3 regions of the Streptomyces sp. NBC_00727 genome follow, and region 1 is predicted to be linked to each of the others. Evidence: riboswitches for the same ligand, from Rfam matches in the RefSeq annotation. Region 1 holds a riboswitch; each other region holds the start of a gene.

Region 1 (10,008 bases):
GTGCACCACCGGGATCCCGGCGCGCCGGCTCGCCTCGATGATGCGGGCGGTGTTCGCGAGCATGCCGGTCAGCGGCTGCTCGCCGGGGCGGTACGCGCGCAGGAAGTGGTTCTGCAGGTCGTGGACGAGCAGCACGGCGCGGGCCGGGTCGACGGTCCAGCCGACCCGGTTCGCCGGGAGCTCGTCCGCGCAGGGCAGGGGGTAGGGGGCGATGGCGGGGAGTGGCATGGGGGAGCCTTTCGGTGCCGCTCGGGGCGGATTCAGTGCTGTGTGACGGGGGCTGACGGGGCGTCGGCAGCCGATGGCCCGGATTCGGTGCGCAGGCCCTTCTTGCTGACCTTGCCGATCCCCGTCTGCGGGAAGACGTCGACGAACTCGACGAGATCGGGCACCTTGTACGCGGCGATCCCGCGCTCGCGCACATGCCGTTTCACGGCGAGCGCCCCGAGCACTTCGGCGCCCTCGCGCAGGATCACGTACGCCAGGGTGCGTTCACCGAGGTACGCGTCGGCCACCCCGACCACCGAGACGTCGTGCACGGACGGGTGGGCGAGGATGATGTTCTCGATCTCCTCCGGCGCGACCTTCTCGCCACCCCGGTTGATCTGGTCCTTCGCCCGGCCCTCGACGACGAGATGGCCGCTGGGGGTGCGGCGCACGATGTCGCCCGTACGGTAGAAGCCGTCCTCGGTGAACGCCGACCTGTTGTGGTCGGGGGCGCGCCAGTAGCCGCGGATGGTGTACGGGCCCCGGGTCAGCAGATGCCCGAAGTGCCCCTCGGGGACGTCCAGTCCGGCATCGTCCACGACGCGGATCTCGTCGTCCTCGGAGATCGGCCGGCCCTGGGTGGTGACCACGGTCTCCTGGTCGTCGTCGAGCCGTGTGTAGTTGACCAAACCCTCGGCCATGCCGAAGACCTGCATCAGCCGGCAGCCGAGCGCGGGCTCCAGCCGGCGGGCCGCCGTCTCGCTGTACTTGGCGCCGCCGACCAGGACCAGCTCCAGGCTCGACAGGTCCTGCTCCGCCGCCGGGGCCGCGTCGGTCCACAGCAGGGCGAGCGGCGGCACCATGCCCGTCATCGTGACCCGCTCGCGCTCGATGACCGGAAAGGCGGTCGCCGGGTCGGGGCGCGGGCACAGGACGACCGTGCCGCCGGCGTACAGCGTGCCGAGCCAGCCGGGCGAGCTCATCGGGAAGTTGTGCGCCGCGGGCAGGACCACCAGGAATCGGGTGTCCGCGTCGACGCCGCAGATCTCGTTGGAGCCGCGCAGCGAGTAGATGTAGTCGTCGTGTGTACGGGGGATGAGCTTGGGCACCCCGGTGGTGCCGCCGGACAGCTGGAGGAAGGCCAGGTCGTGCGGCTCGGGCTCGTCGTCCGGCTCGCCCGTCTCCTCGCACGGCACGTCGGACAGGGCGGTGTGCTCACCCGGGTCGCCGACGACGAACACGTGCTTCAGGGTGGGCGCCTGCTCCTTCACCGCCGCGGCCAGGGTCCGGTGGTCGAATCCGGCGTGCCGGTCCGGGATCACATAGGCGACGGCCTCCGCGAAGGAGCAGAAGTAGGCGATCTCCGTCTCCCGGTGCGCGGGCAGCGCGTAGACGGGCAGCGCGCCGATGCGGAAGAGGGCGAAGACGACCTCGGCGAACTCGGCGGCGTTGGGCAGCTGGACGACGACCCGGTCGCCCTTCGCAATCCCGCGCGCCCGGAAGCCGGCCGCCAGCCGGGCCGCGCGCTCGTCGAGTTCGCGGTACGTCCAGGCGCGGCGCTCGGGGGCCGGGTCGACGATCGCGACCCGGTCGCCGTGGGCCTCGGCCCGTTCGCGCAGCATGCCGGTGAACGTCTCGCCGCGCCAGTGACCGGCCGCCCGGTAGCGGGCGGCGAACTCGGCGGGCCAGGTCGGGGCGTCTTCGTACGGTGAGGCAGTCATCGTTGAGGTCTCCAGTGGGGAGGGCTGCGAGCCGCTTTCGGGGGCGCCGGGCGGACGGGTCAGGCGCGCAGGGTGGCGCCGCCGTCGACGTACAGGTCGTGCAGGGTGATGTGGCGGGCCCGGTCGGACACCAGGAAGGCGACCGCCTCGGCGATGTCGGACGGCTCGGCGATCCTGCCCAGCGGTATGCCCGTGCGGTAGCTCGCCAGGTCCCCGGCGATGACGCGCTGCGCGGCGGGCCCGTCGTCGCGCGCCTCGCCGGCCGGCCACATGCCGCGCTGCATGTCGGTGAGGGTGGAACCCGGCGAGACCGTGTTGCACCGGACGCCGAGGGGCGCCAGCTCCAGGCCGAGGCACTTGGTGAACATGACGGCGGCCGCCTTGGACGCGGCGTACGCCGCCATGGTCGTACGGGGGATGCCGGCGGCGTTGGACGCCACGGTGACGATGCTGCCCGCACCGCGCGCGGCCATCCGGCGTGAAACGGCCCGCGATACGTGGAACACCCCGTCGGTGTTGACGGCGAACGTGGCCGCCCAGTCCTCGTCGGTCAGCTCGGCGACCGGTGAACACCGCAGTATCCCGGCGACGTTGACCGCGATGTCGAGGGCGCCGAGCGTCTCCTCGGCCTCGGCCACGAGGGCTTCGACGGCCGCCGCGCCCGTCACGTCCAGCCTCCGTGCGACGACGCTCCGGCCGTACTCCCGGGCCAGGGCGTCCACGCCTTCGGGGGCCGCGTCGGTCGCCAGGACCCGGCAGCCGCGTGCGACCAGGACGCGGACGACCGCCTCACCTATGCCGCGTCCGGCTCCTGTCACGAGGGCCAGGCGGCCGGTGAGTTCCAGGTCGTCGGAGGGGGCGGAACGGCCGGAGTCATGCGTGGAATGCGGCGCCATGGCCTGGGGTCTCCATTTGCCGATGAGGGGTGAACGGGGCCGTGCCGGACGATCGACGTCGTTTCAGGGCAGGGGCGTGCCCCGGTGCCGCCGCCGACATCCCGACACACTTAGGTAAGCCTAACCATATGTTGATCGTGTGGGCGAGGGGGCCGGAAGGCGGATTTCCGGCCTTCCGCATGGCTCCTGTGCCCCTTTTGTCACTTTATGGGCCAAAGGTCAACAGTGGGCACTTGGGGAGGGTTTGATGCTGCCCAAGGCCATCGAAACGGACTAATGCCCCACTTCGGTCGCAGTGGGCAGCGTCACGTTCGCCGTTTCTGACGCGTAATCCGATCTCGCGGTTCCCAGGCGTGCCAAGAAATTTGACTCCCCCTGCCGAGAGCGATCATGAGCATTTCCTTTGATTGATCTTGCAAAACAATTGTGATCAGCAATTCTGGGCTTGTTCCGGCCGTCGTTTCTCGCTTACGGTCCCGTCATCAATCCGGATGGAACGCCGAATCCTGCCGCCGTCCGGGAACCCGACCACCCACGTACGGCAGGAGCGGGGGACCCAGGTTTGCCGCCGGTCCGGAATCCGGAGCGGCTAGGGGTGAAGTCGCCATGCGCGACCGGACATCTCCAGTCCGAACCCGACAGCTCACCTCGTAGGCGACGGAGAGGAAATACGCCATGCCCATCACGGGTAAGCACCGTCGTGCCAAGTCCGCGTCCCTGACCCGCGGTTTCATCGCCGTGAGCGCGGGCGGAGCCGTTCTCGCGCTCCCCCTGATCACTGCCGGATCGGCCTCCGCCGCCCCCGCCAAGTCCGTCGTCGCCGAAAGGGCCGCGGCCCCGACTTCCGTCGCCGGCAAGGAAATTGCCGTGCGCAAGGCCACGCCCACCACGTATTCCGTGGTCTCCGGCGATTCGCTTTACAAGATCGCGCAGGGACATTCCCTCAGCGGTGGCTGGGAGCGGCTGTACAAGGACAACCGCGGTGTTGTCGGCAGCAACCCCGACCTCATTCACCCGGGCCTCAAGCTCACCATCGGAGCCAAGTCCGAGGCCGCCGCCCCGAAGGCCGCGGAGAAGAGCGAATTCAAGGCGGAGACCGCCGAGAAGAACGGCGACACCGCGCCCCGGACGGAGAGCGCCGACCGCGCCGACCGCTCCGAGCGCACGGTCGTCCCCGTCGCCGAGAAGACCGCCGCCGCGCCCGCCGAGGCCCAGACGGTCGCGTACACCGACGACCTCGACGGCTGGATCAAGGAATCCCTGGCCGTCATGGCCGAGCACGGCATCCCCGGCAGCTACGACGGCATCTACCGCAACATCATGCGTGAGTCCTCGGGCAACCAGTTCGCCATCAACGACTGGGACATCAACGCCGTCAACGGCACGCCCTCCAAGGGTCTGCTCCAGGTGATCCAGCCCACCTTCGACGCCTACCACGTGGCCGGTACGTCGACGGACATCTACGACCCGGTCGCCAACATCACGGCCGCGTGCAACTACGCCGCCGCCACGTACGGCTCCATGGACAACGTGTTCGGCGCCTACTGATCCCACCCGGCCCCGTGCTCGGGGCGGAGCCGTGAGGAGGGGCGGAGGAAGCGAATGCGCTTCCTCCGCCCCTCTGCGTGTGCCGGTAAATACATGGTGTTCGACGTCGTGGGGTCCCGCCCCGGAATGCGTCGGGCGGGCCGGGCGTGGATGCTGGAACGGTCAGCGTCTCTAGGAGGTCAGTCATGAGCATGCTCGACAAGATCAAGGGCATGATCAAGGGGCACCCCGATCAGGCCCGGCAGGGCGTCGAGAAGGGCGGGGACTTCGTCGACAAGAAGACCGGCGGCAAGTACGGCGGCCAGGTCGACTCGGCCCAGCAGAAGATCAACGACCAGCTCGGTGACCGCCGCCCGCCCGACGAGGGCCGGTAGGAGCCTGCACGGACCGTGAAGGAGCGGTGGCCGCCACACCCGTGGCGGCCACCGCTCCGCCGCGTGGGAAGGCCGGACACACCCGGCCCCCGGCCGCGAACCGGCGGAAGGAAGGCGCGGACCCGGCCCCTCTCCGACGTGCGCGTACCGGCCGGGCGGGAGCATCCTGGCTGTGTGACCTGGCACGGTGCGGCCGGGCGGGTGCCGCTCGGTCCGGGCGACGGCCTTCCCGGGAGACCGGACGACGGACGGGCACCGGACGATCTGTCCCTGGTGCTCGCGCAATCAGTCGTGAGCGCCATCGACGCAGTCGGCGGCCTGGCCGGCGGGATCTATCTGCCCTCCGGCACCCCCGGCCTGCTCCGCCTGGCCGTCCTCGCCGGGCTTCCCGGACCGCTGTTCCGCCCCTGGTGGCGGATGCACGTGAACCGGCCGTTCCCGATCGCCGAGGCGTTCCGCACCGGCAGCCCCGTCTACCTCGCCGACGCCGAGGACGCCATGCGCCGCTTCCCGCAGCTCATGGCCGGCCTGCCGTTCCCCTTCGGGTCCCTGTACGTGCCGGTCCTGCGGGGTCACGAGCCGGTCGGCGTCCTCGTCGTCCTGCGCGCCGCGACCGGGGACGAACCGGTGTCCGCCGCCGACCGGGACCGGCTCCAGCGCATCGCCCGGAGCCTCGGCACCGAACTGGCCGCCCTGGCGGACTCCGGCACCCGGCCGGAGTGGGACGGGGAACCGCTGCCCGTCCAGCTGCCCGCCGAGACCTCGCCGCCGGTGCGCATCGGCCGCTTCGACTGGGACCTCGGCACCGGCACCGTCCAGGCGGACGCGGACCTCGACGCGATCCTCGGCACCGGCACCGGCGGCTTCCCCGGCACCATCGGGGCCCTGGCGGCCAGACTGGCGCCCGAGGACGTCTACGGCCTCTGGGCGCTGGCCCGGCAGGCGGCGGACTCCCACGGCCCCGTCGTACGCCGGATGCGCCTGCGCGGCCCGGACGGCCGCTCCCACCTGCTGGAGGTCTCCGGGCGCCGGGACGACGACGCCGGCCCGGGCGGACACCTCACCGGCTTCCTGGTGGACCTGGGCATCGGCCCGGTCGTCGCCGAGGCCGCCGACCGGCTGCCGCGCGGCATCTTCTCGCTCGACCGCTTCGGCCGGATCACCTACGTCAACCCGCTGGCCGAGGAGATGCTCGGCCGGGCCCGCGCGGAACTGGTCGGGCGGGTCTTCTGGGAGGCGCTGCCCTGGTTCGCGAACCCCGCGTACGAGGACCACTACCGGGCCGCGATGATCTCCGACGCCCCGGTGCACTTCCTCGCCCGGCGCGACCCGCCGCCCTGGCTCTCCGTCTCCCTGTACCCCGGGCACGACGGGCTGACCGCCGTCCTCACCCACACCGACGAGCCCGCCTACACCCCGGGCTCCGTCGTCTCGCCCGGCCTGGGACTCGGCTCCCCGGCCGACCGGTCCGCCGCCCTCTACCGCCCGGTCGCCCTCGCCATCGCGCTCACCGAGGCCGTCACCGCCCGCCAGGTCTCCCGCGTGGTCACCGAGGAACTGCTGCCCGCGTTCGGCGGCCGGCAGCTGGCGATCTACCTGCTCAAGGAGGGCCACCTCTACCTGGAGTGGGAGACCGGCTTCCCGCAGGGCTTCCTCGACCGGTTCGACGCCGTAGGCCTGGACGCCCGCATCCCGGGCGTGGAGACCCTCACCACCGGGCGCCCCATCTTCTTCGAGTCCATGCAGCGTCTGGCGGCCGCCTACCCCGGCATCCCCATGGACGCGGACGTCGGCGCCCGCGCCTTCCTGCCGCTGATCGCCTCCGGGCGGCTCGTCGGCTCCTGCATCCTCGGCTTCGACCGGCCGCGCGGCTTCAGCCCGGAGGAGCGTACGGTCCTCACCGCCCTGGCCGGCCTCATCGCCCAGGCGCTCCAGCGGGCCCAGCGCTACGACACCGAGGCCGCCCTGGCCCGCGGCCTCCAGGACGCCCTGCTGCCGCACCGGCTGCCCGCCGTCCACGGCATCGACACCCAGGGCCGCTACCTCGCCGGCACCCAGGGCATGGACGTCGGCGGCGACTGGTACGACGTGATCGAGACCCACGGCCGGCTCGCCCTCGTCATCGGGGACGTACAGGGCCACGGCGTGGCCGCCGCCGCGACCATGGGCCAGCTCCGCAGTGCCGTACGGGCCTTCGCGCTCAGCGGCCACGACCCGCAGGAGGTCATGAGCGGTACCAACCGCCTGCTCATCGACCTCGACACCGGCCAGTTCGCGAGCTGCTGCTACATCGTGACGGACCCCGCCACCGGCCGCACGCACGCCGTGCGCGCCGGGCATCCCCAGCCCGTCCTGCGCCGGCCCGACGGCACCGCCGAGGTCATGGAGCTGGCGGGCGGCATCGTCCTGGGCATCGACGCCGACGTCGCGTACCCCGTCACCGAGCTCCACCTGGACCCCGGCGCGACGCTCGCCCTCTACACCGACGGCCTCGTCGAGCAGGCCGGCACCGACATCGACATCGGGGTCGAGCGGCTGCGCGGCACGATCGCCGGCCTCGGCGCCGTGCCCCTGGTCGACACCGCCGACCACGTCATCAGCCGGGCCCGGCTGGCCGCCGACCGGCCCGACGACATCGCCCTGCTGCTCGCGGCCAGGTGGACCGACGACGAAACCGTGCGCGGGTGGCTTCACGGCGTGTGACGCAACCAGCGCCGCTCACGACGGCCCCACCGCCCGCCCGTGCCCCGGGGCAGCGGCGGACAGCGCGACAGCGAGCTCCGCGACGGCCGGCAGATGGTCGTTCAGGAAGAAGTGCCCGCCCGGCAGGACCCGCAGTTCGAACGGGCCCGTGGTGTGCGTGCGCCATGCCCGTACGTCCTCCGGAGGCGCATCCGGGTCGCTGTCACCGGTGAGGGCGACGACCGGGCACGCCAGGAGGCCGTCGCCCGGCACGTAACCGGCGACGGCCGCGTAGTCGGCACGCAGCGCGGGAAGGATCACGTCGAGCAGGTCGGGGTCGGCCAGCACGGCGGGATCGGTGCCGCCCAGCGCGCGGACCCTCGCGATCACCGCCTCGTCGCTCTCCAGCCGCTCCCCGGCCCCGAGGCGCGAGGGCGCCCGGCGGCCGGAGACGATCAGCGCCGCCGGACCGTGGCGCCCGGACAGCCGCAGCGCCACCTCATGGGCGAGCGAGGCGCCCATGCTGTGCCCGACGAAGACCCGCGGCCCGGCCGGCGGCGGTCCGCTCTCCAGCGCCTCGGCGACCAGGTCGGCGAGCCGGTGCAGATCGCGGACGGGCGGCTCGCGGTAGCGGTCCTGCCGGCCCGGGTACTGGACGGCGCGCACGTCCAGCGAGGCGCGGACGGCGGCGGACAGCGGACGCCAGAAGCCCGCCGCGCCGCCCGCGTGCGGGAAGCAGACCAGCTCGGCGCGGGCGTCCGTGGAGTGGTAGCGGCGCAGCCAGGCGTCCTGGCGTACGGCGGCCACCTCAGCTCGCCACGGGCAGGTCGAGGAGGCGGTCCGACGTGAGGATCGCCTGATGCAGCCTGCGCAGCGACCGGCAGGGCTCCAGGCCCGGTTCGGACCGCTCGACGGACAGCTCCAGGCAGGCGGGCCGCTCCTCCTCCACCCAGGTGGCGAAGCGGGTCAGGAGGACCGGACCCTCGGGCGTGCCGTCGGCCGCCGTGAGGAACTTGCGCAGCTGTGAGAGGTAGCCGTGGACGGCCGCCGAGGCGCGCCGGGGCGACCCCGGCCCCCACGGCTCATCGATGATCTGATTCTTGGTGGTCACGCGTCCGGCTCCGACGAGCAGGGTGGCCAGGGTCACCGAAACGCATGGGGTGCGGCCGGCTTCGGAGCGGCTTCGGTACGGGCGGGAACGCCGGCGGCATGCGCCTCGCCCTCGCCCGGCATCTGCGGTCCTTCGCATCTTCATTGATCGCTTTCGGTCAGATCCGGGTCTGCACGCCGCCTGTCGACCAGGGAGTCAGCGGCGCCGGAGGCCCGGCGCGGGCACGAGCCGGACCGCCGTGTTCAGGACATGGTCGATCGCGTCGCGCGAGGGGTGCTCCGTGAGGTTGGTGAGCAGCCGGGCCAGCGTGTTGAGCAGGGCCGGCGAACCCATCACATAGCGGTTCAGCACCGGCTGGAAGCCCGACCGGCTGAAGATCAGGTCGGCGGCCGTGTTGCCGAGCCGGTAGTAGCGGCCCCACCGGCGGTTCATCTCGGCCGGGTAGTGGCGCAGCGCCCGCTCCCGCCTCGGCCCCGGCGGCAGCGCCAGCGCGAGCGCCGTCGTCTCGGCGGCGACCTCGCCCGCCTCCAGGGCCTGCCCGATGCCCTCGCCGTTCCACGGGCTGACCATGCCCCCGGAGTCACCGACCAGGAGCAGCCCCCTGGTGTACAGCGGGTGGCGGTTGAAGCCCAGCGGGAGGGCGGCGCTGCGCACGGGCCCCTCGGCGTTCTCCTCCCGCAGCCCCCACTCGGCCGGGGTGCGGGCCAGCCACCGGTCCAGCGTGGCCCGCAGGTCGGCGCTGCCGAGCCGGCGGTGGGGGAGCGCGCCGAGCCCGACGTTGACCCGGCCGTCGCCCATCGGGAAGATCCAGCCGTACCCCGGCAGGTAGGCATCGCTCTTCGGGAAGCGGAGGTCGGCCCACAGCTCCAGGAAGTCCTCCCGCGAGCGCTCCGGGCTGCGGTAGTAGCGCCGGGCGGCCGTGGCGATCTGCCGCTTGGCGTCCCGCTCAAGACCCATGGCCAGTGCGATCCGGGCCGAGGCGCCGTCGGCGGCGATCACGACGGGTGCCCGGTGCGCCACCGTGCCCGCCGCGGACACCGCCGTCACCCCGGTGATCCGCCCGGCCCGGTCGGTCACCGGCTCCTTCACCTTCACGCCGGTACGCAGCCGGGCACCGGCCGCGACCGCGTGCCGGGCCAGAATGTCGTCGAAGTCGTGCCGGCTGCGGGTGAGCCCGAAGTCCGGGAAGCCGCCCAGCGCCGGCCAGTCGATCTCCACCTGCCGGGGCCCGGCCACCCAGCGCATGCCCCGCGACCGGGTCCAGCCCGGGGTCTGGATGTCGACGCCCATGCGGATCAGCTGGTGCACCGCGCGCGGGGTCAGGCCGTCCCCGCACACCTTCTCGCGGGGGAAGCGGGACTTCTCGAGCAGCAGCACGTCGACCCCGGCCCTGGCGAGGTGGTAGGCGGCGGACGAACCGGCCGGGCCCGCACCCACCACGATGACCTGGGCCTCCTCGGCCGCGCCGT
Region 2 (10,008 bases), 3.2 Mb from region 1:
CTGCGAGCGCTGCGCACGCTGCACCGCTTCGAGGGCCGCTCCTCGGCCCGGACCTGGCTCCTGACCATCGCCCGCCGTGCCGTCGTGGACGACTTCCGCCGGGCCGCGGCGCGCCCGCTGCTCGCCGACACCGACGACTGGCGCATGACCGTCGAGCGCGCCCAGCCGACCGGACTGCCCGGCTTCGAGGACGGGATCGCTCTCCAAGGACTCCTGGCAGCGCTTCCCCACGACCGCCGGCAGGCGTTCGTCCTCACGCAGTTGCTCGGGCTTTCCTACGCCGAGGCCGCCCGAGTGACGGGTTGTCCGGTCGGCACGGTCCGCTCCCGGGTGGCCCGCGCACGCACCGCCCTGGCGGCACAACTGGAGGGCGGTGAACCGGGGGCGATCGCACCGGCCGTCTGACGCGTGTGCCGGGGCCGGCCCTGCTCGGTCCGGCCCCGGCACCACGGGCGCTGCCCGGGGGAGGGGGCGTCAGACCAGGAGCTTCGACTTCGCGCGCTGGTACTCGTCCTCCGTGATCGCGCCCTTGTCCTTGAGGTCGGCGAGCTTGGAGAGGTCGTCGACGTGGCCGCCCCTGTGACCGCCGCCGCCTTCCGTGCCCGCCGCATCCCTGATGTACGCCTTGAAGGCGGCGTCGCGTTCCTTCGCCTCCTGGACGTCGCGCCTGCCCATGGACTTGCCGCGGGCGATCACGTAGATCAGTACGCCCAGGTAGGGCAGGACCAGCGCGAGGACCAGCCAGCCGGCCTTCGCCCAGCCGCCGAGGTCGTGGCTGCGGAAGACGTCCATGATGACCCGGAAGAGAAGGAAGAGCCACATGATCCAGAGGAAGAACCAGAGCATCGTCCAGAACAGGTTGAGCAGGGGATAGTCGTCCATCGTCCACTCCCGGCGCCGTCGACATGGCTGAGTCCGAACTCAGTCATATCGCCATATGGGCGCATGCGCCCGTTGAGAGGATCCGGGTTCTGGTCAGGAGGGGGCGCGGCGGCTACTTCTCCGGCCCGGATGCGGTGACCGGAGCCTTGCCGGTGTCCTCGTCGGACGCCGTCCTCGTGCCTGCTTCCGCGTCCGGCGCGGTGGCGGCGGCCGCCTTCCTGCTGTTCACCATGATGCCGATGAAGCCGGCGAGGAACCCGCTGATCAGGCCCGATATCGCGTGGTTGGCCGCGTTGACCGACTCGCTGCCCGGGAGGCCGATCGCCAGGTAGTTCACCGCCGCGCTCATCACCGCGCCCAGCACGCCGCCGATGAGGCCGCCCGTGGCGGCGGCGCGTACGGGTGACGGCGGGGTGGCAGAGGGAGCGGGGGTGCGATCGGAGGCGAGCGGTGCGGTCATGGTCGAGAGCCCTCCAGACAGGCTGCGATCAGAGACCGGGAGCGGCTCTCCGTGCGCGCCGGCATGCGCGGTCGGAGCTGCTCACACGGGCAGCCCACCGAGCCGGGGGGTGCAGCAGATACCTTGCGACAGAACACATGTTCCTTGCAACACCTTCTCGTTTTCGGCACTTTGACGTTCGGTGAGGACCCGTGTGCGTGGGGCGTGCGAGGCGGGTGGTCACGAGAGCTCCGAACATGCCGTAGAGTTGTGTTTACCGACGCGGGGTGGAGCAGCTCGGTAGCTCGCTGGGCTCATAACCCAGAGGTCGCAGGTTCAAATCCTGTCCCCGCTACTGAAGGATCAGGCCCGGCACGCAAGCAGCGTGCCGGGCCTGATGCGTTGTCGGCGTATACGTGTTTAGCCCCATCGGCGGCCGAGGAGTCGCCCGTCGGCCGGGCGGCGGCGAGGCTGGGGGAGGTGCGCGGTACCGTCCGCGGCCGTGGCTGCACCGGGCAGGAGACCGCAGGTGGGGAAGTGGGAGCGTCGGTGGCGCGGGCGTGGCGGCGTGCGGAGCCGCCGGTTCGTCCGGGTGCTGCCGGTGGCGATGATCGTCATCGGGGTGGCGTTCGACCTCTTCACGCCGCCGCCCTTCACGGCCGTCCCGATGTTCGCGGCCGCTCCGCTGATCGCCGCGCCGTTCTTCGGCCTCGGCACCACGGTCCGGATAGGGATCGTCGCTGTGCTCGCCGTCGCCGGAATCCGGCTCTACAGCGGGGATCTGGTCAAGGTGGTCTCGTTCGTCGAGATGCTCACCGTGGTCACGGTCGCCTTCCAGGCGTGCGTGATCAACCGGGTCGTGCGGCGCGGCAACGAGCAGCTGGCGTCCGCCCGGATCATCGCCGAGACCGCCATGCGTGCGGTGCTGCCGGAGCCGCCCGAGCGGATCGGCGGACTCCAGGTGGCCGCGCGGTACGAGGCGGCGCAGGCGGACGAGTTCGTCGGGGGTGACCTGTTCGCGGCGGCGGACACCCCGTACGGGGTGCGGCTCGTGCTCGGGGACGTGCGCGGGAAGGGGCTGGAGGCGGTCGGGGCCGTGGCGGTGGTGATCGGGGCGTTCCGGGAGGCGGCCGAGCAGGAGACGACGCTGGAGGGCGTGGCGCAGCGGCTGGAGCGGGCGCTGGCGCGTGAGTCGACCCGGGGCGGCGGGTTCGACGCGTTCGAGGAGTTCGTCACCGCCGTGCTGGCGGAGATCCCGCCGGGCGGACAGGCGGTACGGATCGTGAACCGCGGCCACCCCGACCCGCTGCTGCTGCACGGGGACGGGGCGGTGGAGGCCCTGACGCCTTCGGAGCCCGCGCTGCCGCTCGGCATGGGCCTGGGGGTGCGGCCGGACCGCTCGGACGGGTGGGAGCTGCCGGCCGGCGGGACGCTGCTGTTCTACACGGACGGCCTGTCCGAGGCACGTGATGCCGACGGCGTCTTCTACGACCCGGCTGGGCGGCTGCGCGGGCGCCTCTTTCCGGGGCCCGAGGAGTTGTTGTCCGCGCTGACCGACGACGTACGGCTGCATACGGGGGGCGAGTCGACCGACGACATGGCGCTGCTCGCGGTGGCGCGGCCGGCGAAGGGGCAGCCCGACCGGCGCAGGACGGTGAAGATCATCAAGCGGGGTACAACCCTGCGTGACTGACAGGCGCCGCTCCGCATAACATTTGACGCAACGTCAGAAAACGCGTAGTGGCCGGACCTCGTTCAACTCGCCCGATTCCACCCGGTTGTGTCCCATAAAGTCCGGGCCGAGGAGGGGAACGATCAGTGGGAACAGCTTGGAATCGGACCCGTCTGTCTATTAACGTTCGATAACGCAGCGCGGTTGTCACAGCCGCCGTCAGTGGCGGCACCGTGCGCGAGCGCCGAATTCCGCAAGGGAACCGGGGAACCACCTACATGGGGTGAATCGGGCATCTCTGTCTTCACGAGAGGCGGAGGGACCCGTAGGAGACCTTCCTGCTCCGAACCCGTCAGCTAACCCGGTAGGCGAGAAGGAAGGAAAGGAGTGCGCCCGCGTGGCGTCCAACAAGCCTGCCCCCGAATCACCCTCCCGGTTCGTGCCCGAGTACGGCGCCGACTTCGCGAACGGCCCCGCTACCGCGTACATCCCGGAACAGGGGATCGACTACGCGACCGATGGGGGCAACGGCTACGGCACCGGCGCCGGTCCCGGCAGCGGTTTCCGCGCCGACGATGCCGACTCCGAGCGGACCTGGGAGGAATGGAACCCCACCGAGGAGTCCGTCCGTCCCGTCCGCGGCAAGCACCGTGTCGCCAAGCAGCGCAATGGTCTGGCCCGTAGCTCCACCGTCCTCGGCGTCGGTGTCATCGCGGCCGTCGGTGCGGGCGGCATGGCCACCGCGCAGAGCAAACCGCCGGTCTCCATCTCTCTTCCCGATTCCATCGCGGACAATCTCCCCGACGCCAACTCCCTTCCGGGCGTAGGTGCGTTGTTCTCCGGCGAGACCAAGACCGAGGCCGAGGCCCGGGTCACCGCGACCGCTGCCGCCCCGCTGACCACCGCCGGCATCACCACCGCCGAGGCCGAGCAGGGCACCACGGACGCCGGCGAGGCGCTGCGCGCCCGCATCCTCCAGCAGGCCGAGCAGCAGCAGGGCGCCGCCGACGCCGAGGCCAGGGCGGCCGAGGAGAAGGCCGCGGCCGAGAAGGCCGCCGCCGAGGCGAAGAAGCAGCAGGACGAGGCCGAGGCCAAGGCCGCCGCCGCGAAGAAGAAGGCGGAGGAGGAGGCGAAGAGGAAGGCCGAGGCGTTGCGCCTGGCCAAGCTCGCCGCCAGCTACGCCATCCCCACCTCCTCGTACACGATCACCTCGACGTTCGGCGAGGCCGGTTCGATGTGGTCCTCCGGCTATCACACGGGCCTCGACTTCGCGGCGCCGACCGGTACCCCGATCAAGGCCATCCACACCGGCACCATCAAGTCGGCCGGCTGGTCCGGTTCGTACGGCTACCGCACGGTGCTGGAGCTCGAGGACGGCACCGAACTGTGGTTCTGCCACCAGTCATCGATCGGTGTCACCGTCGGCCAGAAGGTCACCACCGGCGACACCATCGGCCGTGTCGGCGCGACCGGCAACGTCACCGGCCCGCACCTCCACCTGGAGGTCCACACCCCGGACGGCAGCGGCATCGACCCGATGGCCTGGCTGCGCGCCCGCGGTCTGACCGTCTGACCCTCGGCGTTGCCTCCCGCGAGTCCGGGACGGCCCGCGCCGTTCCCGGTCCGCGCCCTTCCGAACCCCGGCAGCCCTGACGCACACCCCCCGACGTCAGGGCTGCCGGTCCGTAGGTCCGCGGCTGGCTGGATGTAGGTGGCACGGAATAGTGGGGTGGCCGGAAACCGTTGTCCCCCTTATGACTTCACTGCGCACTCTCGGCCCGTCCGGCCTGCAGGTCTTCCCGCTCTGCCTCGGTGGAAACGTCTTCGGCTGGACCGCGGACGAGGACCAGTCCTTCGCCGTCCTCGACGCGTACGCGGCGGCCGGCGGCAACTTCGTCGACACCGCCGACGCCTACTCGCACTGGGTTCCCGGTAACGAGGGCGGCGAGTCGGAGACGGTCATCGGCAAGTGGCTCGCGGCGCGCGGCAACCGGTCCGACGTCGTGGTGGCCACCAAGGCCGGCGCGCTCCCCGGATACAAGGGGCTGTCGGCGCCCACGATCAAGTCGGCCGCCGAGGAGTCGCTGCGCCGGCTGAACACCGACTACATCGACCTCTACTACACGCACTTCGACGACGAGACCGTCCCCGTCGAGGAGATCATCACCGCCCTGGACCAGCTGGTGCGGGAGGGCAAGGTCCGGGAGATCGCCGCCTCCAACATCAGCCCTGAGCGCCTGCGCGCCTCGGTGGAGTTCTCCGAGCGCGAGGGACTGGCCCGCTATGTGGCGCTCCAGCCGCACTACAACCTGGTCTCCCGCGACACCTACGAGGGCGGGCTCCAGGACACCGCCGCACGCGCCGGGCTCGCGGCCGTCCCGTACTTCGCGCTGGCCGCCGGCTTCCTCACCGGCAAGTACCGCCCGGGTGCGGCCGTGGACAGCGCCCGCGCCGGGAGCGCGGCCGGCCACCTGGAGTCGGAGCGCGGGCAGCGGGTGCTCGCCGCGCTCGACACGGTGGCGCGGGAGCGGGACGCCGAGATCGCGACGGTGGCCCTGGCCTGGCTCGCCTCCCGGCCGACGGTCGCCGCGCCGATCGCCTCCGCCCGCACGGTCGGACAGCTCCCCGCCCTGCTGGCGCTCGCCGACCTCCGCCTGACGGACGACGAACTGTCGACACTCACCGAAGCGTCCGCGTAGGCGCGTTGACCCGGCTTAGGCCTCCTCCTGGTCGGGGCAGCGGCCCGTCGGTCGCGGATCAGGCCGGCGGGCTGCCGCTGTACGGCGGGCCGGCACAGGGCGGTGCGGCGTACGGCTGCGGGGTGTAGGGCGGTGCGGTGTACGGCGGTACGGGCTGTTGGCCGTACGGCTGCGCTGTGTACGGGGACGGGGCGCCGTACGGGTACGGGGCGGGGGCGGCGCTGTGGGCGTGGGGTCCGTACGCGTGATGCGGCCAGGGCGGCGGGAAGCCCGGGGGCCGGCGGTGCGTGGCGCGAGCCGCGTACGCCAGGGCGGGGCCCGCGACGTCCCGGCGCTGCCACAGGTGGTGCAGCAGCTCCAGCTCGCGGGCGGCGAAGTCGGGATCGGCCGTGCCCCGGCGGGCCTGCCGGCGCAGGAAGGCGAGGGACGTCGCGAACGCCTCGTACTCGGCGACCGTACGGGCCGCGGCCCTGCCGTGCTCCTTGGCCTCCTTGGGGTGCTTCGCGTGGGCCGGGGCGTGGGCGTGGCCGTACGGGGTCGCCCGGTGCGGCTGGCCGTACGCGCCGGCCGCCGCCGCGTACCGCTGGCGCGCCGCGTTCCGGGCGAGGGCGCGGGCCCGCATCGAGGCGAGGGCGAGGGGTTCGGCGGGGGAGAGCCAGCCGGCCCCGGCGTACGCGGGGAGCTCGACGGCCAGGGAGCGCAGCTCCTGCCGGCGCGCCCGGATCAGGAGCCACGTGATCAGGCCGAAGACGGGGACCATGAACGCCCCGTAGACGATGTAGAACCCGTACCGGGTGAAGGTGGCCGAGCCGTTCCACAGGGCGTGCATGCCCATCGCGAGGACCAGGCCGAGCAGCGGGGCCCCGATGCGCCTGAACCGCCGGCCGGGTGCGGTGCTCGCGGCGGTCCCGAGACCGATGCCGGTCAGGACGGTGAAGAGCGGATGGGCGAACGGTGTCATGACCGCGCGGATGAGGAACGTCATCACCGTCACCGACGCGAAGGCGGTGCCCATCTGCTGGTCCTCGCCGAAGGCGTTGCCCAGATAGAGGATGTTCTCGGTGAAGGCGAAGCCCGTCGCCGTGAAACCGGCGGCCACCGCGCCGTCGACGAGGCCGGTGAACTCCCGTCGCCGGAAGAGGAAGAGCAGCAGGACGGCCGCCGCCTTGGCGCTCTCCTCGACGACCGGCGCGATGACCGTGGCACCCAGGGTGTCCGCGTTGCCCGGATCGGACCCGGCTATCCACCGGGTGGCGAAGGAGTTGGCGAGGATCGCGACCAAGGCCGCCGCGCACGCGCCCCACGCGAAGGCGAACAGGAGGTTCCGCCACGGCCGGGGGTCGACCCGGCCCAGCCAGCGGAAGGCCGCCATCAGAGCGGGGACCGGCAGCACGGCCAGACCCAGGCCGACCAGGAACCCCTCGGTCCCGGTCTGGTCGCGGACCAGGGCCAGGATCACCACACCGCAGAGCGCCAGCGTCGCGAAGACGGCGACCACTCGGAACGTCCGGTTCCGCCACAGTGGGCCGACGCGGCGCGGCCGGTAGCGCCACTGGCTCCGCTCCGGCACGGCAGCCAGGATCTCGCCGACCCGCTGCTCCTGGAGCACGGGGACGACCGGCTGACCTTGCCATTGCTGCTGAACAGACCCGTCCGACACCCCTCGACCCTAACGAGCGGCACTGACAACGGCCATGGCGCGTGCGGCCGGCGCGGGGCGCCGGCCCCTGCTGGTCAGACGCGACGGGTCAGACGCGCGCGAAGAGCAGGTCGTGCACCACGTGGCCCTTGCCCAGGCCCTGGCCCTCGAACCGGGTCAGCGGACGGAACTCCGGGCGCGGGGCGTAGCCGCCGTCGGCCGTCGTGTTCTCGAAGCGGGGGTGCGCGGTGAGGACTTCGAGCATCTGCTCGGCGTACGGCTCCCAGTCTGTCGCGCAGTGCACGATCGCCCCGGGCTTCAGCGGGCCCGCGACCAGGTCGAGGAACTCCGGCTGGATCAGCCGGCGCTTGTGGTGGCGGGTCTTGGGCCAAGGGTCGGGGAAGTACACCCGCAGCCCGTCCAGCGACTCCGGCTCCAGCATCTCGCGCAGCAGGATGATCGCGTCACCGTTGGCGACCCGGACGTTGGTCGAGCCGTTCCGGTCGGCGAGTCCGAGCAGGTTGCCCTGGCCGGGGGTGTGCACGTCCACCGCGAGGATGCCGGTGCCCGGGTCGGCGGCGGCCATCTGCGCGGTGGCCTCGCCCATGCCGAAGCCGATCTCCAGCACCACCGGGAGCCCGTCGAACATCGCGGGCAGGTCCAGGGCGCTGAGCCCGTCGATGTCCAGGCCCCACTTGGGCCACAGCCGCTCAAGGGCATCCTGCTGGCCGGGCGTGACCCGGCTGCGGCGCGGCTGGAAGCTGCGGATGCGGCGCTCGTGGTGCGAGCCGGCCGGGTCGGCCGCGGGGCCGCCGGGGAAGCGGGGCTCCTGGCGCATCCGGCGCGCCCGCTCCAGGGACGCGGCCCGCAGGTCGTCCGGGATTCCGGCGGTGGTGGGCGCGGTGCCGTCCGGCCCGGCGGGGTCGCCGGAGGCCGGGCGGGAGGGGTTCATGGGCTCAGACACAATGCCCTGATTCTACGGGGCCGTGCGTTCTACGGGGCCGTGCGTTCTGTGGGGCCGTGCGTTCTGTGGGGCCGTGCGTTCTACGGGGCCGCGGGCGGAGGGGTGTCCGACAGGTCCGGCCGTTCACCCCGCCTTCGCCGGCGTCGGCGGCTTCCACCCGGCCGCCCGCGCCCGGAGCAGCGCCCGGCGGGCCACCTCGCGGCCGATCGGCAGCGAGGCGGTGGCGGCGGGCGACGGGGCGTTCAGCACATGGACCGTGTGCGGGGCCTCGCGGATCAGGAAGTCGTCCACCAGGGTGCCGTCCCGCAGCACGGCCTGGGCGCGGACCCCGGCCGGTGCGGGGCGCAGGTCGGACTCCGTGACCTCGGGCAGGAGGCGCCGGACGGCCTCTGTGAACGCGTGCTTCGACAAGGAGCGGTGCACCTCGCCCGCCCCGTACCGCCAGTGCCTGCGGGCGATGCGCCACGAGCCCGGCCAGCTCAGCGTGTCCATCAGCTCGCGGGGGCGGACGACCGGCCAGCCGTAGCCCTCGCGGGCCGCCGCGGGCACCGCGTTGGGGCCGACGTGGACGGAGCCGTCGAAGCCCCGGGTCAGATGGACGCCGAGGAAGGGGAACGCCGGATCGGGCACCGGATAGACCAGGCCGCGCACCAGCTCGGGCCGCGCCAGCTCGTAGTACTCCCCCCGGAACGGCACGATCCGCATGCCCGGGTCGTCGCCGGCCAGCCGGGCCATCCGGTCGCAGTGCAGCCCCGCGCAGTTCACCAGCACCCTGGCCCGGACCACCAGGCCGTCGGCCGTGCGCACGGCCACGCCCCAGGGGCGGCGGTCGATCGCCGTGACCTCCGCGCCGAACCGGATCGCGCCGCCCGCGCCGCGCACCTCGTCGGCGAGCCGTCCGGCGACCGCCCTGAAGTCGCACACCCCCGTGGTGCCGACCCGGATCGCGGCGAGGCCCCGCACCTTCGGCTCGTACTCGGCGATCTGCGCGGGCCCCAGCTCGCGCACCGGCAGCCCGTGCTCACGGCCGCGCTGGACCAGGGCGTGCAGCCGGGGCAGCTCGGCGCGGTCCGTGGCGACGATCAGCTTGCCGGTCACCGCGTGCGCAATGGAGTGCTCCCGGCAGAAGTCGACCAGCTCGGCGCCGCCGCGCAGCGCGTACCGCGCCTTGAGCGAGCCCGGCGGGTAGTAGATCCCGCTGTGGATCACCCCGCTGTTGCGCCCCGTCTGATGGCGCGCCGGGGCGTCCTCCTTCTCCAGCACCGTCACACGGGTGCCCGGCGCGGCGCGCGTGAGCGCGTACGCGGCCGACAGGCCGACGATCCCGCCGCCGATCACCAGCACATCGCAGTCGTACGCCGCGTGCGTCATCATCACGCCACCTCCCACCCCGATAGTGCACTGACCCACTGACAACGGGCTCAAACCCGTACGGCCAGCGTGGCGCTTCCCGAGGAGCGAAGGTTCTACGCCGGGGCGACCAGCAGGGGGCGGGCGCGCTCGCGCAGTTCGACGACGCGCGGCTCGTCCCCGTACGGCTCCAGCCGGTGCAGCAGGTCGCGTACGTACTCCGTGGTGCGCGCCGACGAGATGCGGCCCGCCACCTCCACGGCCCGGGTGCCCGCCGCGCAGGCCGCGTCCAGGTTCCCCGACTCCAGTTCGGCGACCGCCGACACGACGAGCCGCAGCCCGTGCGAGCGCACGAACTCCTCG
Region 3 (10,008 bases), 3.8 Mb from region 1:
AGTTTCGCGGTGAGCCGGGAGGGGGAAATCACACATGGGACATCGTTCACGGGCACTGGTCCCAGGGCCCGCGGCGGCTTCGCCGTGTGGGACCGGGCGCCCGGGGAGCCGCATCGGGTCGCCGTACCACCGCGCAGTCAGCCGCACGGCACGGTGGTACGGGCCTCCGTCCGACACGGACACCGTCCGCAGGGACCTGCGACGCGGCGCCCCGCCGGTCCGCAGGGACCTGCGACGCGGCGCCCCGCCCGGGCGGACCGGAGCCCCCGGGACACCGGAGCAGGAGGCCGACCATGAAGACCCCCAGCCTGCCGTTCCCCTCCCCGCCGACCGCACTGCTCAGAGCGACCGCACTGGAACTCGTGGTGCTCGCCGGGCACGCCCTGCTGTATCCGACCGGGATCACCGGTGAACGGCGCCCGGACCGGGCCCCGGCCGCCCGGTGCGCCCCGGCCGCCGAGGGCGTCCGCACGGACATCCCGTCCGCCGACGGCACCGACCGGCCGCCCGTCGTCTTTCTGCACGGTTTCATCGACAACCGCTCGGTCTTCGTCCTGCTGCGCCGTTCGCTGGCCCGGCACGGCTGGCGCCATCTGGAGTCGCTCAACTACTCCCCGCTGACCAGCGACATCCGTACGGCCGCCGAGCTGCTGGACCGGCACATCGAGGAGATCTGCGTCCGCACGGGACACCGCCGGGTCGACATCGTGGGGCACAGCCTCGGCGGGCTCATCGCCCGCTACTACGTGCAGCGACTGGCCGGTGACCACCGGGTCCGCACCCTGGTCACGCTGGGCACACCGCACGCCGGCACGTCCGTCGCCCCGCTGGCCGGAGCGCTGCCCATCGTGCGCCAGATGCGCGAGGGGTCGGCCCCCATCGAGGAGCTGCGGCTGCCCGCGCCCGGCTGCCGTACCCGGTTCGTCAGCTTCTGGAGCGAACTCGACCGGGTGATCGTCCCCGCCGAGGCGGCCTGCGTCGACCACCCGGACCTCGACGCGGTCAACGTACGCGTCACCGGCATCGGGCATCTCGCGCTGCCGGTGCACCCGGCGGTGGCGGCCGCCGTACGCCAGGCGCTGGACGCGGCGGACCCGGCCCAGGGGGCCTCCGGAGCCACCGGTCCCGCATCCGCCGCCTAAATCCGAACAGATTTCGAACATAGAGCCAAGGGTCTGTGCGGGCTCCGCCGAAAGACGGCCGATTGCCCGGATTCCCGAGCCCGGCGGCGCCGTCGAAGATTGTCGACGGCGGATACCGCCGGGTACAGTCGCGGCCACTGCTTAGCCCCGGGGCCCCCACGCCCCGGACGGGTCCTGCTGCCGAGGCGAGAGAGAAGTTGGTGAACGACCAGCACCCCCACGCCGCCGGGTATGCCGGATACGACGGCCACCCCACGGGCAGCTTCGACAGTGACCCGCTCTTCGGCTCCCTTCCCGGCGCCTACGACGCCTCGTACGACACCAGCGGCGGCTACGGCCTCCCGTACACCGGCGGACAGGCCGACTACAGCGGCTCGTACGACTCCACCCAGTGGGACACGGGCGCGCACCAGACCCTCGCGGCCGGCCACTACGACGGCTACCCGGCCTACGCCGACCAGGCGCAGCAGCACCCGCAGTACGACGTGACCCAGTACGACGGAACGCCGCAGTACGACACCACCACGACCTGGCTGCCGACGGAGGGCTACGCCCCCGGCATCCCGTCCCAGGGCGGCGCGCCGGACACCTCCGGCCAGTGGGACACCACCACCTGGACCGCCGCGACCGCGTGGCCGTCCGAGGACACGGCCTCGTACGACACCGGCGTGTACGACGCCACCGCCTGGAACACCGGCGCCACGCCCGGGCACGAAGAGCAAAATGTGCAAAGCCCGGCCGCCTCGAACGAAGCCGAACAGCCGGCACCGGCGGAGCCGTACGAGAGCTACGGGGCGTACGACCACGCCGGCTCCTACGACCACGACCCGTACGAGCCCTACCGCACCGCCGCTGAGAGCGGTGACGAGGCCGGCGGTCATCCCGAGCCGGACGCCGAGCCCGACGCCGTGGACACCGAGCACTCCGATCCCGCCCCGGCCGGGGCCCGCCGCGACGCCGCCCGGCCCGCCGTCCGCGCCGGGGGCCGCAGCCGCAGGCGTACCCCCGCGAAGCGCTCCGCACTCCTCACCGTCGCCGTTCCGTCCGCCTGCGTGATGAGCGTGGCGGGGATCGCCGCCGCCTCCGTGAGCGGCATGGGCGGGGACGAGACGCAGAAGGACGCGGCCACCACCATGGCCGCCGCCGACCCCGGCACGGTCAAGCCGGTCGCGGCCAACAACGCGCTGGACACCCAGCTCGCCAACCTCAGCGCCGACGCGGAGAACTTCGCGGACCGCGCGAGCCGTACCCAGGAACGCATCGACCTGAAGGCGCGGCAGGCGGCCGAGAAGAAGAAGCGCGACCAGGAGGCCGCCCGCAAGGAGGCCCTGCGCCCCAAGTTCGTGCTGCCGGTCAAGCAGCACGGGCTGAGCGCGTACTTCGGCCAGGCGGGCGTCAACTGGATGTCCGTGCACACGGGCATCGACTTCCCGGTCCAGTACGGCACCCCGGTGATGGCCGCGACCGACGGCACGGTCCGCACGCAGTACAACAGCGCCTACGGCAACATGGCGATCGTGACCATGGCCGACGGCACGGAGACCTGGTACTGCCACCTCAGCAGCACCCGTATCCGCTCGGGCCAGGTCAAGGCCGGCGACGTCATCGCGTACTCGGGAAACTCCGGGAACTCGACCGGTCCGCACATGCACTTCGAGGTGCGGCCCGGCGGCGGCGCGGCGATCAACCCGCTGCCGTGGCTGCGCAGCCACGGGGTCGACCCGACCTGAGCAGCGCGAACGACTACGGCGGCCGGGGCCTCGGGGGCTCCGGCCGCCGCTCGTTTCTCAGAGCTTCTGCACCGGCGCGTACCGAAGGAGCAGCTTCTTCGGGCGGTCGTCGCCGAAGTCGACCGTGGCCTTCGCCTGGTCGCCGACGCCCTCGACCGCCGTCACCGTGCCGAGGCCGAACTGGTCGTGCGTGACCCGGTCGCCCGCGACCAGTGTGATCGTCGGCTTGTCGGAGGTGCGCCGGGTCGCGAAGCCGGAGGGGCCGGAGCGGGCGCGGGAGGCGGAGAGCGACGAGGTGATCCCCGAGGTGGGGCCCGCCGGGGCGGCCATCGGGCCCTTGCGCTTCCAGTCCAGGTGCTGGTCCGGGATCTCCTCCAGGAACCGCGACGGCGGGTTGTACGAGGGCTGGCCCCAGGCGCTGCGCATGGCGGCCCGGGTCAGATAGAGGCGCTCGCGGGCGCGGGTGATGCCGACGTACGCGAGGCGGCGCTCCTCCTCCAGCTCCTTGACCTGACCGAGCGCCCGCATGTGCGGGAAGACGCCGTCCTCCATGCCGGTCAGGAAGACGACCGGGAATTCGAGGCCCTTCGCGGTGTGCAGGGTCATGAGCGTGATGACGCCGGAGCCGTCCGTGTCCTCGTCGGGGATCTGGTCGGAGTCCGCGACGAGCGCGACCTTCTCCAGGAACTCCGCGAGCGTGCCCGCGCCCTCCTCCTCGCCCCGGTCCTGCTCGAACTCGAGGGCGACGGCGGCGAGCTCCTGGAGGTTCTCGACGCGGGTCTCGTCCTGCGGGTCGGTGGACGCCTGGAGCTCGGCGAGATAGCCCGTACGCTCCAGAACCGCTTCCAGGACCACGGCGGGGCCCGCGCCGGACTCGACGATCGTGCGAAGCTCCTCCATCAGCGTGTTGAACCGCTTCACGGCGTTGGCGGAGCGGGCGGCCATGCCGTACGCCTCGTCGACGCGGCGCAGCGCCTGCGGGAAGGTGATCTTCTCGCGCAGGGAGAGCGCGTCGATCATCGCCTCGGCGCGGTCGCCGATGCCGCGTTTGGGGACGTTGAGGATGCGGCGGAGCGGGACGGTGTCCTCCGGGTTGGCGAGGACCCGCAGGTAGGCCAGGACGTCCCGGACCTCCTTGCGCTCGTAGAAGCGGACGCCGCCGACGACCTTGTACGGCAGGCCGACGCGGATGAAGATCTCCTCGAAGACACGGGACTGCGCGTTCGTCCGGTAGAAGACGGCGACGTCGCCGGCCTTGGCGTCGCCCGCGTCGGTGAGGCGGTCGATCTCCTCGGCGACGAACTGGGCCTCGTCGTGCTCGGTGTCCGCGACGTAGCCCGTGATGCGGGCGCCGGTGCCGGCGTTGGTCCAGAGGTTCTTGGGACGCCGGCTCTCGTTGCGCTCGATGACCGCGTTGGCGGCGGACAGGATCGTCTGGGTGGAGCGGTAGTTCTGCTCCAGCAGGATCGTCGTCGCGTCCGGGTAGTCCTCCTCGAACTGGAGGATGTTGCGGATGGTCGCGCCCCGGAAGGCGTAGATCGACTGGTCCGCGTCACCCACCACGCACAGCTCGGCGGGCGCGTCCTCGGGGCCGGCCGGGCCGACCAGCTCCCGTACGAGGGTGTACTGGGCGTGGTTGGTGTCCTGGTACTCGTCGACCAGGACGTGGCGGAAGCGGCGGCGGTAGTGCTCGGCGACGTCCGGGAAGGCCTGGAGCAGGTGGACCGTCGTCATGATGATGTCGTCGAAGTCCAGCGCGTTGGCCTCGCGCAGCCGGGCCTGGTACATCGCGTACGCCTGGGCCAGGGTCTTCTCGAAGCCGTCGGAAGCCTGGCCGGCGAAGGTCTCCTCGTCGATGAGCTCGTTCTTGAGGTTGGAGACCTTGGCGGTGAAGGACTTCGGCGGGTAGCGCTTGGGGTCCAGCTCCAGGTCGCGGCAGACCAGGGCCATGAGCCGCTTGGAGTCGGCCGCGTCGTAGATCGAGAACGAGGACGTGAAGCCGAGCTTCTTCGACTCGCGGCGCAGGATGCGGACGCAGGCGCTGTGGAAGGTCATGACCCACATGGCGTTGGCCCGGGGCCCGACCAGCTGCTCGACGCGCTCCTTCATCTCGCCGGCGGCCTTGTTGGTGAAGGTGATCGCCAGGATCTGGCCGGGGTGCACGCCCCGCTCGGCCAGCAGGTGGGCGATGCGGTGGGTGAGCACCCGGGTCTTGCCGGAGCCGGCGCCGGCGACGATGAGCAGGGGCGACCCGGCGTGCACGACGGCGGCGCGCTGCTCGGTGTTCAGCCCGTCGAGCAGCGCCTCGGGGTCGATGACCGGTCGGTGCGCACCATCGCGGTAGTACGCGTCGCGGGGCGGCGGGGGCCCGTCGAACACCCCCGCGAAAAGGTCCTCCGGCACCGCTTCGGGTGCGGAGTCCTCGGGGGGCGGCGGGGGCCCTTCCTCCTCGTGCTGGAGGCCGGCCAGGAAACTGTCGTCAAAGAGGCTGCTCATCGCTGTCCGAGTCTAAAGCTCTCCACTGACAGCGAGTCCCGCTCCGAAAAGGTCACGAAAATGTATCGGGCATATCGAACACCAACCTTCACAGCGGCCCCATGAGTTGGCTAGCGTGCTCGTTCGGACGGCCCGTACCCCCAAGGCGACCCACGCCGAACGTGCCTCCACGCCGAATCCGGGCCCGCCCGGAACCGGGGACCCACACGCATCACCGGGGTGAATCGGTCCGCCCCCACTGGACCGTAGGGCAGCCTTCCGTTCCGCCCGAACCCGACAGCTAACCCGGTAGGCGGTCCACGGAAGGAGATGCCGGCCTTGGCGTCGCATCGCAAACCGCGCACCCGGGTGCGCGCCACCGCCCCCGCCGTCGGGCTCACCTCGGCCGCGCTGGCCTCGGTGACCCTGCTGTCCTCGCAGAGCGCGATGGCCGCGCCCGCGCCCAAGCCAAGCATCGAGGAAGTCCAGAAGAGGGTCGACGACCTCTACCGGCAGGCGGGCACCGCGACCCAGAAGTACAACCAGGCCAAGGAGGCCACGGCCGAGCAGAAGACCGAGGTCGACACGCTGCTGGACGACGTGGCCAAGCGCACCGCGAAGCTGAACGACGCCCGCAGGACGCTGGGCAACTACGCCGCCGCCCAGTACCGCGACGGCACCCTCGCGCCGACCGCGACCTTCTTCCTGGCCGACGACCCGCAGTCGTTCTTCGACCAGACCCACCTCATGGACCGGATGGCCGAGCGCCAGCAGCAGGCGGTCACCGAGTTCCGTACGCAGCAGGCGAAGGCGTCGAAGCAGCGGACCGAGGCCGTGAAGAGCCTGGAGACGCTCACCGAGTCGCAGACCGCGCTGCGCACCAGCAAGCAGAACGTCCAGACGAAGCTGACCGAGGCCCGGACGCTGCTGTCGAAGCTGACCGCCGAGGAGAAGGCACGGCTGGCGGAGCTGGAGCGCAAGAAGGAGGCGGAGGCCAAGCGCAAGGCGGAGGAGCTGGCGAAGAAGCAGGCCGCCGCCAAGAAGGAGGCCGCGCGCAAGGCCAAGGACGCGGGCGGCAGCGGCACGGAGACGGGGGCGGGCTCCGGCTCGGACTCGGGCACGGGCTCGGGTTCGGGTTCGGGCTCCGGCAGCAGCGCCTCGACGAAGGCGGAGAAGGTCCTCGCGTTCGCCCGCGCCCAGATCGGCAAGCCGTACGTCTGGGGGGCGACCGGCCCCGCCTCGTACGACTGCTCGGGGCTGACGCAGGCGGCCTGGAAGGCGGCGGGCGTCGACATCCCGCGTACCACCTGGGACCAGGTGAACGTCGGGACGCGGATCGCCACGGACGACCTGCAACCCGGTGACCTGGTGTTCTTCTACGACGACATCAGCCACGTCGGGATCTACAAGGGCGACGGGATGATGATCCACGCGCCGAAGCCCGGGGCGAATGTGCGCGAGGAGTCGATCTACTACATGCCGATCTACGGGAGTGTGCGCCCGGCCTGACCGGGAAGAGGCCGGCCCGCGCGCGGGCCGGCCGCCGTGCCGCCGCTCAGGTCCAGAGCGTGGCGATGAAGATGTTCGCCATGGTCAGGGCGCCGACCGCCGCGAAGAGGCCCTTCTCGACCTTCTCCTCGTCCCGCTTGACGTAGACGAGCCCGAGGATGACGACCAGGATCAGCAGCTTGATCCCGATCTTTACGTTGTTCACGGGGTGGTCGTCGGCCTGGTCGAGTCCCACGAGGGCGACTCCGGTGACCAGCATGGTCAGCGCGCCGTGCAGCATGCCGGGGACGAACCGGGCGGTGCCGGCCTTCATCGCCTTCATCTGGCCGAGGAAGCCGCCGAGCAGGGCGGCGATGCCGATGATGTGCAGGGCGACGACGAAATCGATGAGTACGCGCATGGTTCCGCACCCTAGCCCCGGGGGTTCCGGCCCCTCGTGGGCAGGGTGGCCCCCTACGGGCCGCTTGAATGATGAATGCACTCTTTGCCGGTATGTGCGGCAATTTTTCCTGTCACTCACGCCTCACACGCGGTCGTTCAGTGACAATGCCACGCCAAGAGCGGGCAATAACCGCCATAACGACACCTTTCCGTGACCTCGGATTAGCGTCCCTTCCCGGTGGCCGGCCCAGGCGCCGTCCTCTCCGGACCACCGAAGGAGCCCGCCGGTAGACCCCGCCGGGCAGTCGCACGGAAGGACGCCCGCCCTCGTGGCAGCGCATCGCAAACCCAGGCAGCGCCTCACCACCGGCTCCGCGGCCCGCACCGCGGCGACCCTCGCCTTCGCCGGGGCCGCGACCGCCGCCGTGCTGCCGGGAGCCGCGCACGCCGACCCCGCGCCGACCGCCGCGCAGGTCAAGGCCCAGGTGGACCGGCTGTACCGGGAGGCGGAGGCCGCCGGCGAGAAGTACAACGGCGCGAAGACCGAGGCGGCTGCCGCCGCCAAGTCGGTCGACGCCCTGCGCGACGAGGCCGCCCGCAGGACCGAGCGCCTCAACGCCGCCCGCGACGTGCTCGGCTCGTACGCCGCCGCGCAGTACCGTTCCGGCGGGCTCGACCCGTCCGTGCAGCTGGCGCTCTCCTCCGACCCCGACCAGTACCTGCGCCGCGCCACCTACGCGGAGCAGGCCGGTGAGCGCCGGGCCACCGAGGTGCGCGCGGTGCGGCGCCAGGTCGCGGAGATCGCCCAGGTACGCGCCGAGGCGTCCGGGAAGCTCACCGAGCTGGCCGCCCGGCAGGCCGCCCTGAAGGAGCACCGGGCGACCGTCCGGACCAAGCTCACCGAGGCCCGCCGCCTGCTCGCCCGCCTCACCCCGGCCGAGCGCGCCGCCTACGACGCCTCCGAGGACGGGCGCGGGGCCGGTCACGCCGACCGCGGCGCCCCGCGCTCCACCGTCGCCGCGCCGAACCCGCGCGCCGCCCAGGCCGTCGCCTTCGCGTACGGCGCGCTGGGCAAGCCGTACGTCTGGGGCGCCACCGGGCCCGACTCCTTCGACTGCTCCGGCCTCACGCAGGCCGCCTGGCGCTCCGCGGGCGTCTCCCTCCCCCGGACCACGTACACCCAGATCAACGCGGGCCAGCGGGTGCCCCGGTCCCAACTGGCTCCGGGCGACCTGGTGTTCTTCTACTCGGGCGTCAGCCATGTCGGCCTGTACATCGGGAACGGGAAGATGATCCACGCCCCGCGCCCCGGAGCCCCGGTCCGCGTCGCACCGATCGACGAAATGCCTTTCGCGGGGGCGACCCGGGTGGCATAGGCTCCGGCCTCCGAGCCATGGACCCGACCGCGAAGGACACACCCGCACATGCCGATGGACACCGACGTCCAGACCCATGCCCGTACGCTCACGCTGCGCTCCCCGGACCACGTCCGCGTCGGGCCGTTCGTGATCCGCTACAACCCGAACTGGTCGCTGAAGTACGCCAACTACGCGATCCCGGACCGGGACGCGGAGCCGACCCCCGGCGAACTCGACGCGCTCGTCGCCGCCTTCCGGGAGCGGGACCGGATGCCCCGCCTGGAGTTCCTGCCCGGCTGGGCGCCCGCCGTCGAACCGGCGCTGCTCGCCGCCGGGTTCACCGTGGAGAACCGCGCCCCGATCATGGCCTGCGCCCCCGGCGACCTGGCGGCCCCGGAACCGGTCGCGGACCTGGCCGTCGTGGAGCCTTCCACGGACGCGGAGTTCGCGGCCGCCGCGCTCGTCCAGCACCTCGGCTACGGCGGGGAGGGCGAGCCCGAGGACGGCACGGTCGAGTGGCTGCGGAACGCGGCGGCCGGCGGCGGGGTCGCCGCGCTCGCGACCGTCGGCGGAGCACCGGCGGGCGCGGGCGGCTGCTCGGTACCGGTCGACGGACTCAGCGAGCTCGCCGGTCTCGCGGTCGGCGCGGACTTCCGCCGCCGGGGCATCGGCGCCGCGCTCTCCGTCCACCTGACGCGCACCGCGTTCGAGCGGGGCTGCCGGGTGGTCTGGCTGGAGCCGGGCGACGCCGACGTGGAGCGGATCTACGCGTCGATCGGCTACCGCAGGATCGGCGAGAAGCTCAACATCTCGCTGGACCCGGACCGCGCCTAGGGCCTTTCGTTTGGATCAGGCCGGGTCAGGGAGCGGGCTTCGGTGCCGTGCATCGCAAGGCGGAGGATTGAACCAGATGGGGTCTCCCCAGTTCGAGCGGAGCCGAGAACCTGGGGAAGGAGCGTTGGTGCTGGACGACAACGCCGCGAGGTGCGGTGCCGGAGCCCGCGAGCCCGGCCTGATCCAAACGAAAGGCCCTAGACCAGCCGGCGGGCCGTCGCCCAGCGGGTCAGTTCGTGGCGGTTGGAGAGCTGGAGCTTGCGCAGCACCGCCGAGACGTGGGACTCGACCGTCTTCACCGAGATGAACAGCTGCTTGGCGATCTCCTTGTACGCGTAGCCCCGGGCGATCAGCCGCAGCACCTCGCGCTCGCGCTGGGTCAGCCGGTCGAGGTCCTCGTCGACCGGGGGCGCGTCCGTGGAGGCGAAGGCGTCGAGGACGAAGCCGGCCAGCCGGGGCGAGAACACCGCGTCGCCGTCCTGGACCCGGAAGACCGAGTCGACCAGGTCGGTGCCGGTGATCGTCTTGGTGACGTAGCCCCGGGCGCCGCCACGGATGACCCCGATGACGTCCTCCGCC

What was found. A riboswitch is a leader RNA that binds a small molecule or an ion and turns the genes downstream of it on or off. The one in region 1 is predicted to bind cyclic di-AMP.
Region 2: linked by a shared signal. The riboswitch ahead of OG242_RS16985 (M23 family metallopeptidase) and the one ahead of OG242_RS02630 (transglycosylase SLT domain-containing protein) in region 1 are both predicted to bind cyclic di-AMP.
Region 3: linked by a shared signal. The riboswitch ahead of OG242_RS19970 (NlpC/P60 family protein) and the one ahead of OG242_RS02630 (transglycosylase SLT domain-containing protein) in region 1 are both predicted to bind cyclic di-AMP.

What each region holds. Positions count from the first base shown of each region.
Region 1 is NZ_CP108981.1:590,018-600,025, reverse strand. It holds gene OG242_RS02645 (isochorismatase family protein) at 1-228, opposite strand, end outside; gene OG242_RS02640 ((2,3-dihydroxybenzoyl)adenylate synthase) at 261-1,928, opposite strand; gene OG242_RS02635 (2,3-dihydro-2,3-dihydroxybenzoate dehydrogenase) at 1,988-2,824, opposite strand; cyclic di-AMP (ydaO/yuaA leader) riboswitch at 3,312-3,496, shown strand; gene OG242_RS02630 (transglycosylase SLT domain-containing protein) at 3,500-4,372, shown strand; gene OG242_RS02625 (antitoxin) at 4,558-4,746, shown strand; gene OG242_RS02620 (SpoIIE family protein phosphatase) at 4,921-7,449, shown strand; gene OG242_RS02615 (thioesterase II family protein) at 7,465-8,235, opposite strand; gene OG242_RS02610 (hypothetical protein) at 8,237-8,539, opposite strand; gene OG242_RS02605 (geranylgeranyl reductase family protein) at 8,735-10,008, opposite strand, start outside.
Region 2 is NZ_CP108981.1:3,798,187-3,808,194, forward strand. It holds gene OG242_RS16960 (sigma-70 family RNA polymerase sigma factor) at 1-405, shown strand, start outside; gene OG242_RS16965 (SHOCT domain-containing protein) at 475-882, opposite strand; gene OG242_RS16970 (hypothetical protein) at 995-1,342, opposite strand; tRNA gene OG242_RS16975 (tRNA-Met) at 1,603-1,676, shown strand; gene OG242_RS16980 (PP2C family protein-serine/threonine phosphatase) at 1,851-3,014, shown strand; cyclic di-AMP (ydaO/yuaA leader) riboswitch at 3,226-3,379, shown strand; gene OG242_RS16985 (M23 family metallopeptidase) at 3,391-4,566, shown strand; gene OG242_RS16990 (aldo/keto reductase) at 4,748-5,692, shown strand; gene OG242_RS16995 (PrsW family intramembrane metalloprotease) at 5,751-7,352, opposite strand; gene trmB (tRNA (guanosine(46)-N7)-methyltransferase TrmB) at 7,441-8,283, opposite strand; gene lhgO (L-2-hydroxyglutarate oxidase) at 8,419-9,669, opposite strand; gene OG242_RS17010 (sporulation protein) at 9,762-10,008, opposite strand, start outside.
Region 3 is NZ_CP108981.1:4,388,078-4,398,085, reverse strand. It holds gene OG242_RS19985 (esterase/lipase family protein) at 294-1,142, shown strand; gene OG242_RS19980 (peptidoglycan DD-metalloendopeptidase family protein) at 1,343-2,872, shown strand; gene pcrA (DNA helicase PcrA) at 2,930-5,368, opposite strand; cyclic di-AMP (ydaO/yuaA leader) riboswitch at 5,529-5,679, shown strand; gene OG242_RS19970 (NlpC/P60 family protein) at 5,678-6,856, shown strand; gene OG242_RS19965 (hypothetical protein) at 6,903-7,256, opposite strand; gene OG242_RS19960 (NlpC/P60 family protein) at 7,567-8,613, shown strand; gene OG242_RS19955 (GNAT family N-acetyltransferase) at 8,662-9,429, shown strand; gene OG242_RS19950 (response regulator transcription factor) at 9,627-10,008, opposite strand, start outside.